4 regions of the Alteromonas sp. DYW1 genome follow, and region 3 is predicted to be linked to each of the others. Evidence: predicted binding sites of a transcription regulator. Region 3 holds the regulator's gene; each other region holds the start of a gene.
The links. The regulator LexA, encoded in region 3, represses DNA repair genes until DNA is damaged. The targets are predictions, from matches to a motif close to TACTGTATNNNNATACAGTA.

Region 1 (3,195 bases), 330 kb from region 3:
GCGGAGGAAGCGGCGGGTCTAACAGTAACGACAATTTGATTACACCGCTACCGCCAGCACAGCACGCTCAAGAAGCTCGCTTTAAAGTCATTATGCTCGGTAACAGCCACACTGCAGCGAATAACTTACCTAACCTGTTAAAAATGCTGATTGAACAGCACTTCGGACCGGACAGCAGCTACGTCTTTCGTGTTCCCCAATTTCAGTTTCTAAGTGAACACGCGGGATCCGCGCAAACGCTAGCAGCGTTGGCAGCTGAGCCGTGGACGCATGTAATTCTACAAGCGCAAAAATACTCCCAAAGCTTCCAGAATGAATACCCTATCAATGGGGCACTTTACTTGGCACAACTGGCACTTAGTGGTGCGGCCAAGCCAATCATGTTCCCTGAGTGGGCACAAGCGGGAAGAGCCGCTGAAACCGATTATATCCATAATATTCATGCACAAATTGCAGCCCAAAGTGGCGCATGTGTCGCCCCCATCGGCTATGCATGGGAACGCGCGTTGGAAATCAACCCCGAACTCGAACTACATGCTGCGGATGGCAACCACGCAGCACTCGCTGGCAGTTTCTTAACCGCGCTGGTTTTATTTGAAGTTATCACTGAATTTCCCGCTGACCTATTACTAACGGTACCACATCTTGATATTGCGCCAGCAACTCAGGAATTACTGCGGCAAGTAGCTACGTACGCGCTTGCCAATCATCCCCCCTGCGACTATTAAGTCGCTACTGAGCCAGACTTTAGCGCTACCAGTTCATGACCATAATCATGGTTTGTAATACCGTAGCCACCGAAACCCAGGTGAAGTAAGGCAACTGGGCAAGAGCAATCCATTGGTTATGTCGCCACACCGCAACAATCATCCAAACAATCGTGCCCCATACGATAAAAATATCAAGCGTCGCCAGCTCAAGATTGCGCAATCCAAACTGAATAGGCGTAAAAATTAGATTTGCGATCAAGTTTATAACGAAGGGTAATGCTAAGCTTTTGGGATACTGCTTGCGCCAAACTTGTATAAAGACCCATGCAAAGGTGACGATGATAATGGGGTATAGAATTTGCCACATCAGTCCAATAAACGCTGGATCAGGCGTCCATTCTGGCTTAGCCAACGCATCATACCATTCACGAAATTGCATAGGGTTTATTCAATTAAAAGTTTTCTGACAATGGTTACCTTTAGGTCGTAGCTACAGATCATTTAGTACGCAAAAAAAGCACACCCTCTGATGTGGCAAGTCGATAATCAAGCTTTGAAAATTTCAGCTAAAACGACATTTTGCGATAACACTGCTTTTGTTAACCGCTGTATAAATTCACAGATAAACTGGTATACTCGCGATTTGATTTAACCACTCTGCAGTACTATGGACGTTTCTCGATTACTCGATGATTTGAATGACAAACAGCGCGACGCGGTCGCTGCCCCGCCTTCCGACATGCTAGTTTTGGCTGGTGCAGGCAGTGGTAAAACCCGCGTACTAGTGCATCGTATCGCGTGGTTAATGGAAGTCGAACACATTGCTCCACACAGCATACTGGCCGTGACATTTACCAATAAAGCAGCCAGAGAAATGCGCGGGCGGATTGAAAATTTAATGGGGCAATCATTACATACCATGTGGATTGGGACCTTTCATGGTCTGGCGCATCGATTGTTACGCAGCCATTATGAGGAAGCCCGCCTGCCACAGAGTTTTCAAATCCTCGATTCTGATGATCAATACCGACTCGTTCGACGCGTGCTGAAGAGTATGAATCTGGATGAAAAGCATTACCCACCAAAGCAGATCCAGTGGTTTATCAATGGCAATAAAGACGAGGGTTTGCGTCCTCAGCATATCGAAACACACAATGATCCTACCCAGATCAAAATGCGTGAAATCTACACAGTGTATCAACAAACGTGTGACCGGGCGGGACTGGTCGATTTTGCTGAATTATTGCTGCGAGCACACGAATTATGGTTGAACCATCCGACTTTATTGGCTCATTATCAGCGTCGTTTCAGAGCAATATTGGTGGATGAGTTCCAAGATACAAACAACATTCAATACGCCTGGCTAAAACTCTTGGCCAGCGGTGATAACAATATGATGATTGTTGGTGACGATGATCAATCAATCTACGGATGGCGTGGTGCTAATGTCAATAATATCCAATATTTCTTACGCGACTTTGCTGGCGCAAACACCATTCGACTGGAGCAAAACTACCGTTCCACCGCTACCATACTGAAAGCCGCAAATGCAGTCATCGATCACAATCAAGGCCGCTTAGGCAAGGAGCTTTGGACCGAAGGCGAGGAAGGCGAACTCATCTCACTCTATGCTGGCTTCAATGAGATGGATGAAGCCCGATTCATTGTTTCTCAGATTAAGCGTTGGAATGATTATGGTAATGCCTTGAGCGACTGCGCGATTTTGTATCGTAATAATGCTCAATCGCGGGTACTCGAAGAAGCCTTACTGCATCAATCAATCGCCTATCGTATCTATGGCGGGCTGCGCTTTTTCGAGCGCCAAGAGGTAAAAGATGCTTTAGGCTATCTGCGCATGATCAATCAGCCATTAGACGATGCGGCCTTTGAACGGGTAGTGAACACGCCTACCCGTGGTATCGGCGAACGCACGCTTGCACAGATCCGTGAAAGTGCCCGCTCGCTGGATCAATCGATGTGGCAGACCAGTTTAACGCTATTGGCCGAAAAACGCCTTTCTGGGCGCGCAGCAACAGCATTGCAGAGCTTTATTGATTTGATCCTATCGCTTAAAGCTGCAACGCTGGACGAACCGCTAGAAAAGCAAGCCGACATTGCCATTAGACGTTCAGGCTTGTTTGCAATGTATCAAGCAGAGAAAGGGGAAAAAGCACAATCACGCATTGAAAACTTAGAAGAGCTAGTTTCTGCGTGTAAAGCTTTTGAAATGCCTGATGATGTCGAGAATATGACAATGTTAGATGCCTTTTTAGCGCATGCGTCTCTTGAAGCGGGTGAAGCACAAGCGGATAGCCACCAAGACGCTGTGCAAATGATGACGATTCACACCGCTAAAGGACTTGAATTTCCAATGGTGTTCTTGGCTGGCGTTGAAGAAGGCATGTTTCCCAGTCAACAAAGCCATGATGAGCCAGGTCGACTCGAAGAAGAGCGTCGACTCTGTTACGTCGGCATGACGCGAGCA
Region 2 (3,195 bases), 130 kb from region 3:
GCGATGGCGTAACTATTCTGGTTGCACAAGCCATGTAGCACCCATTTGATTATTTCCGGTTGGGTTTTGGCGTCGGAGAAGAGCAAATAGGCGGTGCGCATCCACACAATGAAACGCTTTACCGAGCGACTGTCGCTTATGATTTTCAAGTTGGAGATTTTGAAATTGCTCCTGTGCTCAGCCTTGACCGGATTGACAGCGAAACAGCGGTTGTAGCAGGACTTGCGTTTATCTATCCCTTCTAACTGGCGAATTAAAACAGCGTGTCACTCTATTCTGAATGTACGGTGACACGCATTACACGTCGACATAATCGCCACTACTTCTTTTTGAATCAATTTGCTATCGGTTTGCTCTTCTGACAATACTCGCCAATGTAGATCCATTGTTTGACTAATCTGTTTAAACGCTACAGGAAATTGTTTGCCTAGCCCTTGCGGATGATTTTTATGGGTGTACTCAATCAGCGTCTTAACCAAATCATCCGCTGCCTCAGGCTCATCATTCATATCTGCGACTTGAATAGCCGTTAGCGTTTCCAGCATTCTACGCATACGCTCTAATACAAAAGCCTTTTGCTCTGCACTGAGCTCTATCGTTATCCGCGTATCCAATACTTGCGATTGAGGTTGTTCTTCAGCCAAATTTACGTGCGAAAATATCAGGAATATTAGTATAAAAAATCTCATTGATTTGCTCCTACATCACTAAATCACATCGGGCGAAATACAAGATGCACTGATTAACCCCGTTCAATTGGCGAATTCACGATTTGATCAAATTCAGCCTGACTCAGATAAACCGGCGTATAACTCCCAACATTGGCTTGAATTTGTTTGTAGAAAGAGCGCAAATGATTACGCGATCCTTTTTGCAGGTTGTCATACACCAATATGATATCGGCGTTGTCTACCACATCTTGGCTCAGCCGTTCGATATCGTAAATATCCAATTCTTCAATAAGCGCGCCCACGTACAAGCCCTCCAAATATGACACCTCACCTCTCTCGGTTAAGGTGTCATATAAATAGCTAAATTCTGCATTCGCAAACACGCCGACGGTGCTATCTATTACGGGATCAACTAGGCTGTAACGATCGAGCAGCAATTTAACTGCATCGGTGTGAGTTTGTTCGCTTACGGCTATATTGGTAAAGATATCCACGCCATGAACATCATAAAGTGTGGCATATACATCATGCGCAAGCTTTTCTTCTTCTCGCATCATGAGTAAACCTTCAATTTCAATTGCACTTAAATCGCCGACAGGGTATTTATTCAATTCCGTATTGAGCTGAGGAATATCAAAAGGTGTCGCACCGTTTTCTGCTACATTCGGACCTTGATAGTCTGTATCACCATTGCATGCTGAGAGTAGAAAAATAAAGGATGCAGCTGCACAACCGGCTTTGAGTAAATTCATAACATTCTCCGAGTCTATAAAACACGTTCAAATTGATCACGTGCACTTATGACTTTGCAGAAAGAATGCCAAGAAAAAGGGGAGTATTTAGTCCAAATAACGTGTATTTAAACGTTCTCATGACAAATATGACATTGTCGTATGTTTGTTGTGACACAACTGGCAATCCGCGACTTCACCTTGCTTGTCACAATATTTACTTGCGCAAAAACATTTACCCACTATACTGTACAAACATACAGTATTTGTTTTGTATTTATGTCTGCTTTAATTACTCATCTAAAAAACAAGCAACTGTTATGGCAAGCATCACATGCCAGCCAAACAGCTGCCGCTAAGTTATCTACTGGTATCAGCACCTTAGATAATGCGCTGCACGGCGGCTTTCCGAAGCACGGTGTAGTACGCATCAACAGCACTATGAGCATTGGTGAATTACGCCTATGCATGCCGGTCCTTCAGGCTCAGCAAGAAGATTTACGCCAACTCTTTTTTATTTCTCCACCAGCCGCGGTCAATGCTGAAATGTTAGCCGAATATGGAATTGATTTAGCGCGGACATTCTTTATCTCACCGGCTGAACCCGCGGATGTATTGTGGGCCTGTGAGCAATGTTTGAAAAGTGGTGTTTGCCATACGGCAGTGTTGTGGTGTAACCAGCTTTCAATTAGCCAAGCGAAGCGCTTACAGGTAGCAGCTGAGCAAAGTCAGAGTTTGCTGTTGTTATTGCAATACAATCAGCAAATACAACCTTTACCCATCAGTTTATCTATGCGTGTTAGTCGGGCTAAGCAATATCTGCACATAGACATTGATAAACAACGCGGTGGCTGGCCAGTATCCGGATTACAAGTCGAACATACGCTCGGTAGTGTGCAACAACGCTATCAAGCTATAACCGCCAACAGTATGGATAATGTTGTTCATTTATATGCACAACAGTAAAGTATATGCAGGGGTTGTGGTTATATGTGCACTTCAATGCGCTACAGTTAAGTAGCGTTGTTGATCATGACGGCTTACCAGCACTCGATGCCCAACAACCCATCGCGATTTATGATGCGCAAAATAATCAACTCTGTCAGCTAAATACAGCCGCACAACAGCAAGGCTTAAGTCGTGGACAAGGCCTTGCGTCAGCCAGTGCTCTTTGCGCAGAACTCTGCATTATCGAGTATGACAGCAAATGTGAAAGCCAGCGTCTGAGCGAAATCGCAGAGCATTTATACGGCATTACCGCAGACATCGCATTAGATAACCCCGATGGCTTGTTTTTACGCGCCGATAATATGCTTAAGCTCTATGACAGTTTGAGCTGCTATTGGCAAACCATTCAGTCATTGCTCAGCAACTATGCTTATAACTACGCCAGCGCCCACTCAATGAGTGCAGCAAAAGTACTCGCCTACGCTCAATATAACCATATAAGCGATGCTCCGCAGGAATGGAAGCAAGCTCTAAGGCGTTGTTCTTTAAGGCACAGTAATCTCACTGATAAACAACTCCAAACCCTCAAGCGAGTGGGCATTACCTCATTTGATGATCTGTTTAAGCAACCGGTTAGCGCTCTCGCGGCCCGCTTTGACGGCCCCTTACTACGCTACCTTAGCGAGCTCAAAGGTGAACGTTTTGAACGGCTTCCGCTGTTTAGACCAGCCCGTCAGTTTCATAAACACTCAGAATTTTTGTATGAAATTACCCTCAGCGAACGCTTATTAAAACCGCTAGAATCATTGCTGATGTCACTTGAACGTTATCTTATTCAACGTGCA
Region 3 (3,195 bases):
GTGGCGATTGGACTTACCCAGTTACCGGAACAAAGCCGCGAAGAGAAAGCCAAACTTCCACCGCAACTCGCCAAGTTGATTGTGGCTGAGCCACCAGCACCGATTGAGTTACCTGAGCCTGAACCGATTGCGCCGGAAACAGTTATTGAGCAACCGGAGGAGGACATTCCTGAACCGGAAGAAATTCCACCACCAGAGCCGATAGAAGAGGCCGTTGCAGCTAAACCGGTTGTAGTTGAGCCTTCCCAAGAAGAGAAACTGCAAGTGGCCAAAGAAACCGCCGCAAAAGCCGGTGTGATGAATTTTACCGATGACTTGGCAAGTTTGCGCGAGTCATTGAGTTTGCAGAATATGGCTGATTCAGAATTGACTGAGGGAGCCGGTGCACAAGCAGATACCAGCCGTAAATTGATTGGTCAATCATTGGCAACGGATAGCGGTAACTTAAATACCGCGAATCTATCCAAGACCGCGGGTGCTCGGGGCACTTTAGCAGAACGTAAGACCACCGAGTTTGATGCGCCTACCGAAGGATCGGCAGCGTTAGCAAAACAACAAATTAATAAAGCGCCGGAAGTTAAAGGTGATCGCAGCGTTGAATCAATTCGCCGCACCCTCGCGCAGAATGATGGTGGACTCTATTCCCTGTATCGTCGCGCGTTACGGTCTGAGCCGGAACTACAGGGTAAGCTTACAATCCGTTTAACCATTCAGCCCTCTGGGGTGCTTTCTAGTGTCGAACTGGTGGGTACAGATTTGGCCTCAGACGATCTTATTCAGCGTCTAATTGCACGCATACGCTTAATCAGTTTTGGAGCGCAAGATGTGACAACGACGGAAATCGAATATACCTATAATTTTTTACCGTTCTAGTTGATTTGCTCCTATCTGGACGGGCGGAGTGCCCGTCCAAATTGTTTTAAACTGCTTGTATACTCTGTTTAACTGTATATACTCACAGTTAACTGTATAGAAAAACAGGCTGTTTATGCGTCCACTAACTCAACGACAAGAAGAAGTCCTCACCCTTATAAAATCCACAATGGCAGATACGGGCATGCCGCCCACGCGTGCTGAAATTGCCCGCGAGTTAGGGTTTAAGTCGGCTAATGCAGCCGAAGAGCATCTCAAAGCATTGGCACGTAAAGGCGTGATCGAAATCCTGCCGGGTACATCACGCGGTATAAAGCTCAATATTCCATTAGACGACAGCTTTGAAGAGGAGTTGGGATTGCCCTTAATTGGTCGTGTAGCGGCAGGTGAGCCTATTTTGGCGCAGGAACATGTGGAATCTCATTACAAAGTAGATCCCGCTTTATTTCACCCACAAGCTGACTTTTTACTGCGTGTTAACGGTATGAGTATGAAGGACATCGGGATCTTGGACGGCGATTTGCTTGCCGTGCATCGCACAACAGATGTTCACAACGGTCAAGTTGTCGTCGCGCGCGTTGACGAAGATGTAACAGTGAAGCGTTTGGAGAAGCGCGGGCGAGAGGTTTTATTGCACGCCGAAAACGACGAATTCAAACCGATAAAAGTTGATCTAGCATCACAGCCGTTCTCAATTGAGGGAATTGCAGTAGGGGTCATCCGGAATACTGATTGGATGTAATTTGCCGATAAATAGATAGTTAACGAGCGTTAGATGCATAAGGCACTATCGCTCATACTATTATTTATATGCCGCACCTGTAGCATGGCTTTATTGTTTTTTTATCTCTCACTGCTTCTCCCTATTAATAGTGTTTATTATGGTGTGGTTGCACTCTTTTTAAAATAATCACTGACACGTTATCCCAACCAATCGCTCAATCGTTATCGACAGAAGCCCTGTACCGCATGTCACTAGAAGCTCTCCGCATACCGAGCAAGAAATAAAAATCCATATAAAACAGTCACATATAATGGCATGAGACATTTGTCCAATGGCTTATGCTGGCATTTGATTGCACTATGAGGGCATTCCTAAAGAGAAGAATGTGTGTGATGACCAAGTCTTTATTCTTACAACGCTGTCAAAGTGGTTTTGTTAGTCGTTCCCTATTTATTCTGGCCTTGTTTTGCGCAGCAAGTTGGGCAGACGACACATTGACATTGCAACAATTGCAAAAGAGTGCAGAAGACCGTCTCAATGCGACGGCAGATCCTATTGTTATGCAACGCCAATATGCTGAAGATGTTCGACGTTGGCTCGCGAGTCCCTTAATGCTTGATATTACCGCTTTGCAATCAGACACTGCGTTAGGAACGGATGAGCTAGAAGTCGCGTTAAACATGGAATTAAACTCCTTAACGACGGTAAGATTGCAAGATGAGTTCAGTGACGTTTCGGCGCAGATCAATCGGGCGATATCCAGACAGCAAGATCTGTTCTACGCAGGTATTGTGCGCCAGATCGTATGGGAGCGAGTGTTAGCTGAGCATGAGCTTGCTCACCAACGAGACAAACTGGCCTGGATTCGAGAGTATGGCGATCAACTCAAGCAACGCCATGACAGCAGGGAAATTTCGAGTTTTGTGTACCTGCAATGGCAGCAACAACAATTGCAGCTAGAGCAAAGCCTAATCGCTGCCGAGCATGATTTACAGCGGGTGTTAGCTCGTTATCATGAATCGTTTGGCACTTCACAGCTTCCTCAAACGTACATCGAAGATCTACCCCCGCTTGAAAATATTGAAGTCCATCCAAGTTTAGCGCTTGCTACCCTGCGTTATGAGCTTGGTCGCAAGGCCACAGAGCTTACCCAATCCTCCGCGCATACGTGGCGGTTGGGTTTCTTACTCAAGCAAATCAATACAGCTGGGTTACGTGAAAACCAGTTAGGGATCTCAGTTGGTATTCCCCTCACTGTCGCTGGGAATACCAACATTCAAACTACGACAGAGTGGCAAATAATGCAGCAAACCCTTAAGCAGGAATGGATTACACGCAGACTGGATTTGCACCAGCAAGCACAGAATGCGCAAGCAGAGTTAGCGTCCTTGCGTCAACAACTAGCCATTCAAACTGAGATAGCGAACATCGGTCAGCAATTGTCGGCTCATCTCCAGCAATTGAAACAACAAAGCGAGCTTGAGTATACCGCGTGGTTGAATGAGAGGTTGAAGCAAATGGACTTTGTATATGAGCGCGAGAAGTTGGTACTCACTCGCAGTCAGTTGCAAGCCAAATTAAATCAAATCTATGGAGTT
Region 4 (3,195 bases), 1.6 Mb from region 3:
TTGGAGCTGGGGCGAGTTGCTGCAGTCGTTACTAACAAATTCAATGGGCTGTCATTTATTTCGGATGATATTCGCGAGCTACCACTCCCATTGACCACAAAACCCTATTACATAATGATTTCAGAGCAGTTCTATCAAGACTATCCAGATTATGCAGAGCAAATCTGGTCACACTCTACGGATGCCCGCGAGACGTTGTATCATGGCCTGTTAAAAAAATATGGCCAATTTGAATATTGGCCTAAGTGATGTGGTTGCACTAACTCTTATGCTACCGCCGCTAGCAATGAACGGGCATTGGAAATAGCACTTTCAGTAACCGTGTCCCCGGCCAGCAAGCGAGCTAACTCGGCAACGCGTTGCTCATTTTCTAGTTCAGTAATCGCGGTTTCTGTTGAGTTCGCTGCGACGTCGGCGTTTTTGCTTACATATAATTGTTGGTGTGCTTGGGCAGCTACCTGAGGTAAGTGGGTAACACACATCACTTGGGCCTGCTTGCCCATACGCCGTAAGAGTTGCCCAACAATACTAGCGGTAGGCCCGCTGATCCCGGTATCAATTTCATCAAATAATAAGGTGGGTGATTGCTCCTTATCTGCTGCTATAGCATGCATGGCAAGAGCAATACGCGCTAATTCGCCACCAGAAACGACTTTCTCCAAGCTATCAGCAGCTTGACCAGGGTTGGTTGCGATCAGTAATTGGATATCGTCAAAACCCGTAGCCGATAATTTTTCAGGGTTGTTAGTTATTGCAATTGTGATTTTGGCGTGCGGCATATTCATCCGTTGGATGGATTGTTCTAATTGCTTAGCCAGCATGGGAGCTGCCAACTGCCGCTGTTCTGATAACTGCTGGCAATGCTCAATCGCGGCTTGCTGTAAATTAGCAAGTTCACTTTGTATACCGTCTAGTTCATCGTCTGCTTGATTAATCGAATTCAGTTCTTGGAGTAAATTTTGATAGTGACAATACAGCATCTCCGGCATGACACCATGCTTGCGTGCCAGTTCATTGGCTTTATCGTAGCGCTGCTCAACCTGCTGCATGCGCATCGGATCAATATCTAAATCATCACAATACTGGCGTAATTCTCGCGCGGCTTCTTCAACTTGAATATTGGCTTCAGTCAATAAGTTCACAATCGGCGTTAACTGGGCATCACTCTCACATAAATCGCTAAGGCTATCGATACTCTGCTGGATTGCAGCGCAGGCAGAAAAGCGTTCATCATCGTACAGGCGATGAAAACTCAACTGACTTTGTTCGAGCAGACTTTGACTATTTGATAAGCGTTTGTATTCAATTTCAAGCTCGCTAAATTCGTGTTCTCCGAGAGAAAATTCATCTAATTCAGAGACTTGATAGCTCAATAAGTGCTTACGGTCATTACGTGTTTGGGCTTGCGTCTGCAACATCTCAAGGCGCTGTAGGGTCTGCAGATATTGTTTGTAGGCATTATGCGTCTTTGCTAACAGTTCATGATTGTCTGCAAATGCATCAAGGAGCTGTCGCTGAACCGCAGGTTTTAACAATTGTTGATGACTGTTTTGGCCATGGATAGTCAATAATAAGGGGCCAAGCTGTTTTAGTTGTTGCAGTGATACCGGGGTACCGTTAATAAACGCCTTTGAGCGTCCTTCTGCTGAAATGACACGGCGAATAAAACAGGTGTCTTCTTCAAACAATTCGTGCTCGTTGAGCCAGGCTTGAGCTTTGACGTTTTTAGCAATATCGAAATGGGCTAGGATCTCGGCCTTATCAGCGCCACTTCGGACCATGCCTGCGTCGGCACGTTCACCAATACATAATGACAGCGCATCGATGCCAATGGATTTCCCCGCACCTGTTTCACCGGTAATGGCACTCAAGCCTTGCTTTAACTTGATTTCGATGTGTTTAACGACAGCAAAGTTCTTAATTGATAAATGTGAAAGCATACAGACACCTATATATCCATACAGTATGTGTAAATATATACAGTGTAGGGGTGTTGGTAAAGTAATTTTATCAGGATTGTTGTAATTTATACCCTGGCTTTATCTAAACGGTGAATGGTCTTGGTTTTTTCTTATCGATAAAGTGTCGCGTGCGCACATAACACGCTTAACCACTAAACTGATCCGATGGAAATGGTTACCCCACTGCCGCTTGCTGTTTCTTGTAGGCAGATGGGGTGGAACCCATGATCTCCTTAAACGCTTTGCTAAAGGTTACGCGGTTATTGAAACCTGACTCAAATGCGATGCGCTCTAAGGTCCAGTTCAGCTTGTCATCGTCAATTAATTCGATGGCATGTTGCACTCTGAAGGTATTAATTAACTTATAGAAGTTAGTTTTCATGGTTTGATTGATGACTTGCGACAAAGTGTGGGCTTTGATCCCTGACGCTTTGGCTAAGTCGGTTAAGCTGAGGCTGTCATTTAAATATAGCTGCTGCTGATTGATTAACTGTTCAACTTCTTTTGCCATCATCTCAGCTGCGGTTTCTGGCAAGGCTGAGTGAAAATATTTCACGTTATCCGTTGCAACTGGTGTGTTGGGTGCATTTACTTGATACTGTTGAGCAATCTTTTGTTCTTCTTGGCTAAACACCAGATCAGGGCGTTGTAAGCCGATGTAAGCGATGCTAATTACCATGGTTGCAACAAATAATAGCCAAACATCGCTTACCATCGACAATGTACCAATACCCCAAAACTGTTGGGCTACAAATAAGCTGACCCAAACAAGTTCTAGCCCAAAAAAGGCCACAACAAGCCACTTAAAGCTCTGCACCACATATTGACTATTATCAGAGCGCAGGTTTGATGCTGCTGACACGAATAAATTGATTTTACGCCAAGAAAGAAACAGGTATGTCGAAAGGTGTACTTTAATGCTTAAAAATAAAACCACGAAAACGAGTGGCAAACTGCTAGGGCCGTCATGCTCAGCTTCTATTTTCCACATTGCGATTTTGGCTTCAGATCCGACTACTACTGATGGAAAGTTGTATAACCATAACGCGATCGCTGGAACAAAGTGCAAGACCAACACGTAGGGTTTACGCACAGGGTTACCCATTAATGCATTAACGTATAACCACAGCATCGGACCTATCCACAGCACCATTCCTGGTATCAAACCCATACTATGCGACAGGTAAATATATAGACCCGAGTATAAGGCGCCGCCTTCATACAATTTATAACC

Region 1: a site for LexA is predicted at 1,315-1,334, ahead of uvrD (DNA helicase II). Genes of this name have one in related genera too.
Region 2: a site for LexA is predicted at 1,648-1,667, ahead of imuA (translesion DNA synthesis-associated protein ImuA). Genes of this name have one in related genera too.
Region 4: a site for LexA is predicted at 1,947-1,966, ahead of recN (DNA repair protein RecN). Genes of this name have one in related genera too.

What each region holds. Positions count from the first base shown of each region.
Region 1 covers NZ_CM186038.1:3,612,848-3,616,042, forward strand. The annotation lists gene AC121Z_RS16445 (hypothetical protein) at 1-728, shown strand, start outside; gene AC121Z_RS16450 (TspO/MBR family protein) at 754-1,149, opposite strand; gene uvrD (DNA helicase II) at 1,378-3,195, shown strand, end outside.
Region 2 covers NZ_CM186038.1:3,803,874-3,807,068, forward strand. The annotation lists gene AC121Z_RS17290 (hypothetical protein) at 1-38, shown strand, start outside; gene AC121Z_RS17295 (hypothetical protein) at 60-245, shown strand; gene AC121Z_RS17300 (hypothetical protein) at 267-689, opposite strand; gene AC121Z_RS17305 (DUF2202 domain-containing protein) at 743-1,423, opposite strand; gene imuA (translesion DNA synthesis-associated protein ImuA) at 1,682-2,368, shown strand; gene AC121Z_RS17315 (Y-family DNA polymerase) at 2,374-3,195, shown strand, end outside.
Region 3 covers NZ_CM186038.1:101,786-104,980, forward strand. The annotation lists gene AC121Z_RS00440 (AgmX/PglI C-terminal domain-containing protein) at 1-873, shown strand, start outside; gene lexA (transcriptional repressor LexA) at 989-1,615, shown strand; gene AC121Z_RS00450 (hypothetical protein) at 1,990-3,195, shown strand, end outside.
Region 4 covers NZ_CM186038.1:2,334,399-2,337,593, reverse strand. The annotation lists gene AC121Z_RS10365 (substrate-binding periplasmic protein) at 1-249, shown strand, start outside; gene recN (DNA repair protein RecN) at 267-1,940, opposite strand; gene AC121Z_RS10355 (helix-turn-helix domain-containing protein) at 2,137-3,195, opposite strand, start outside.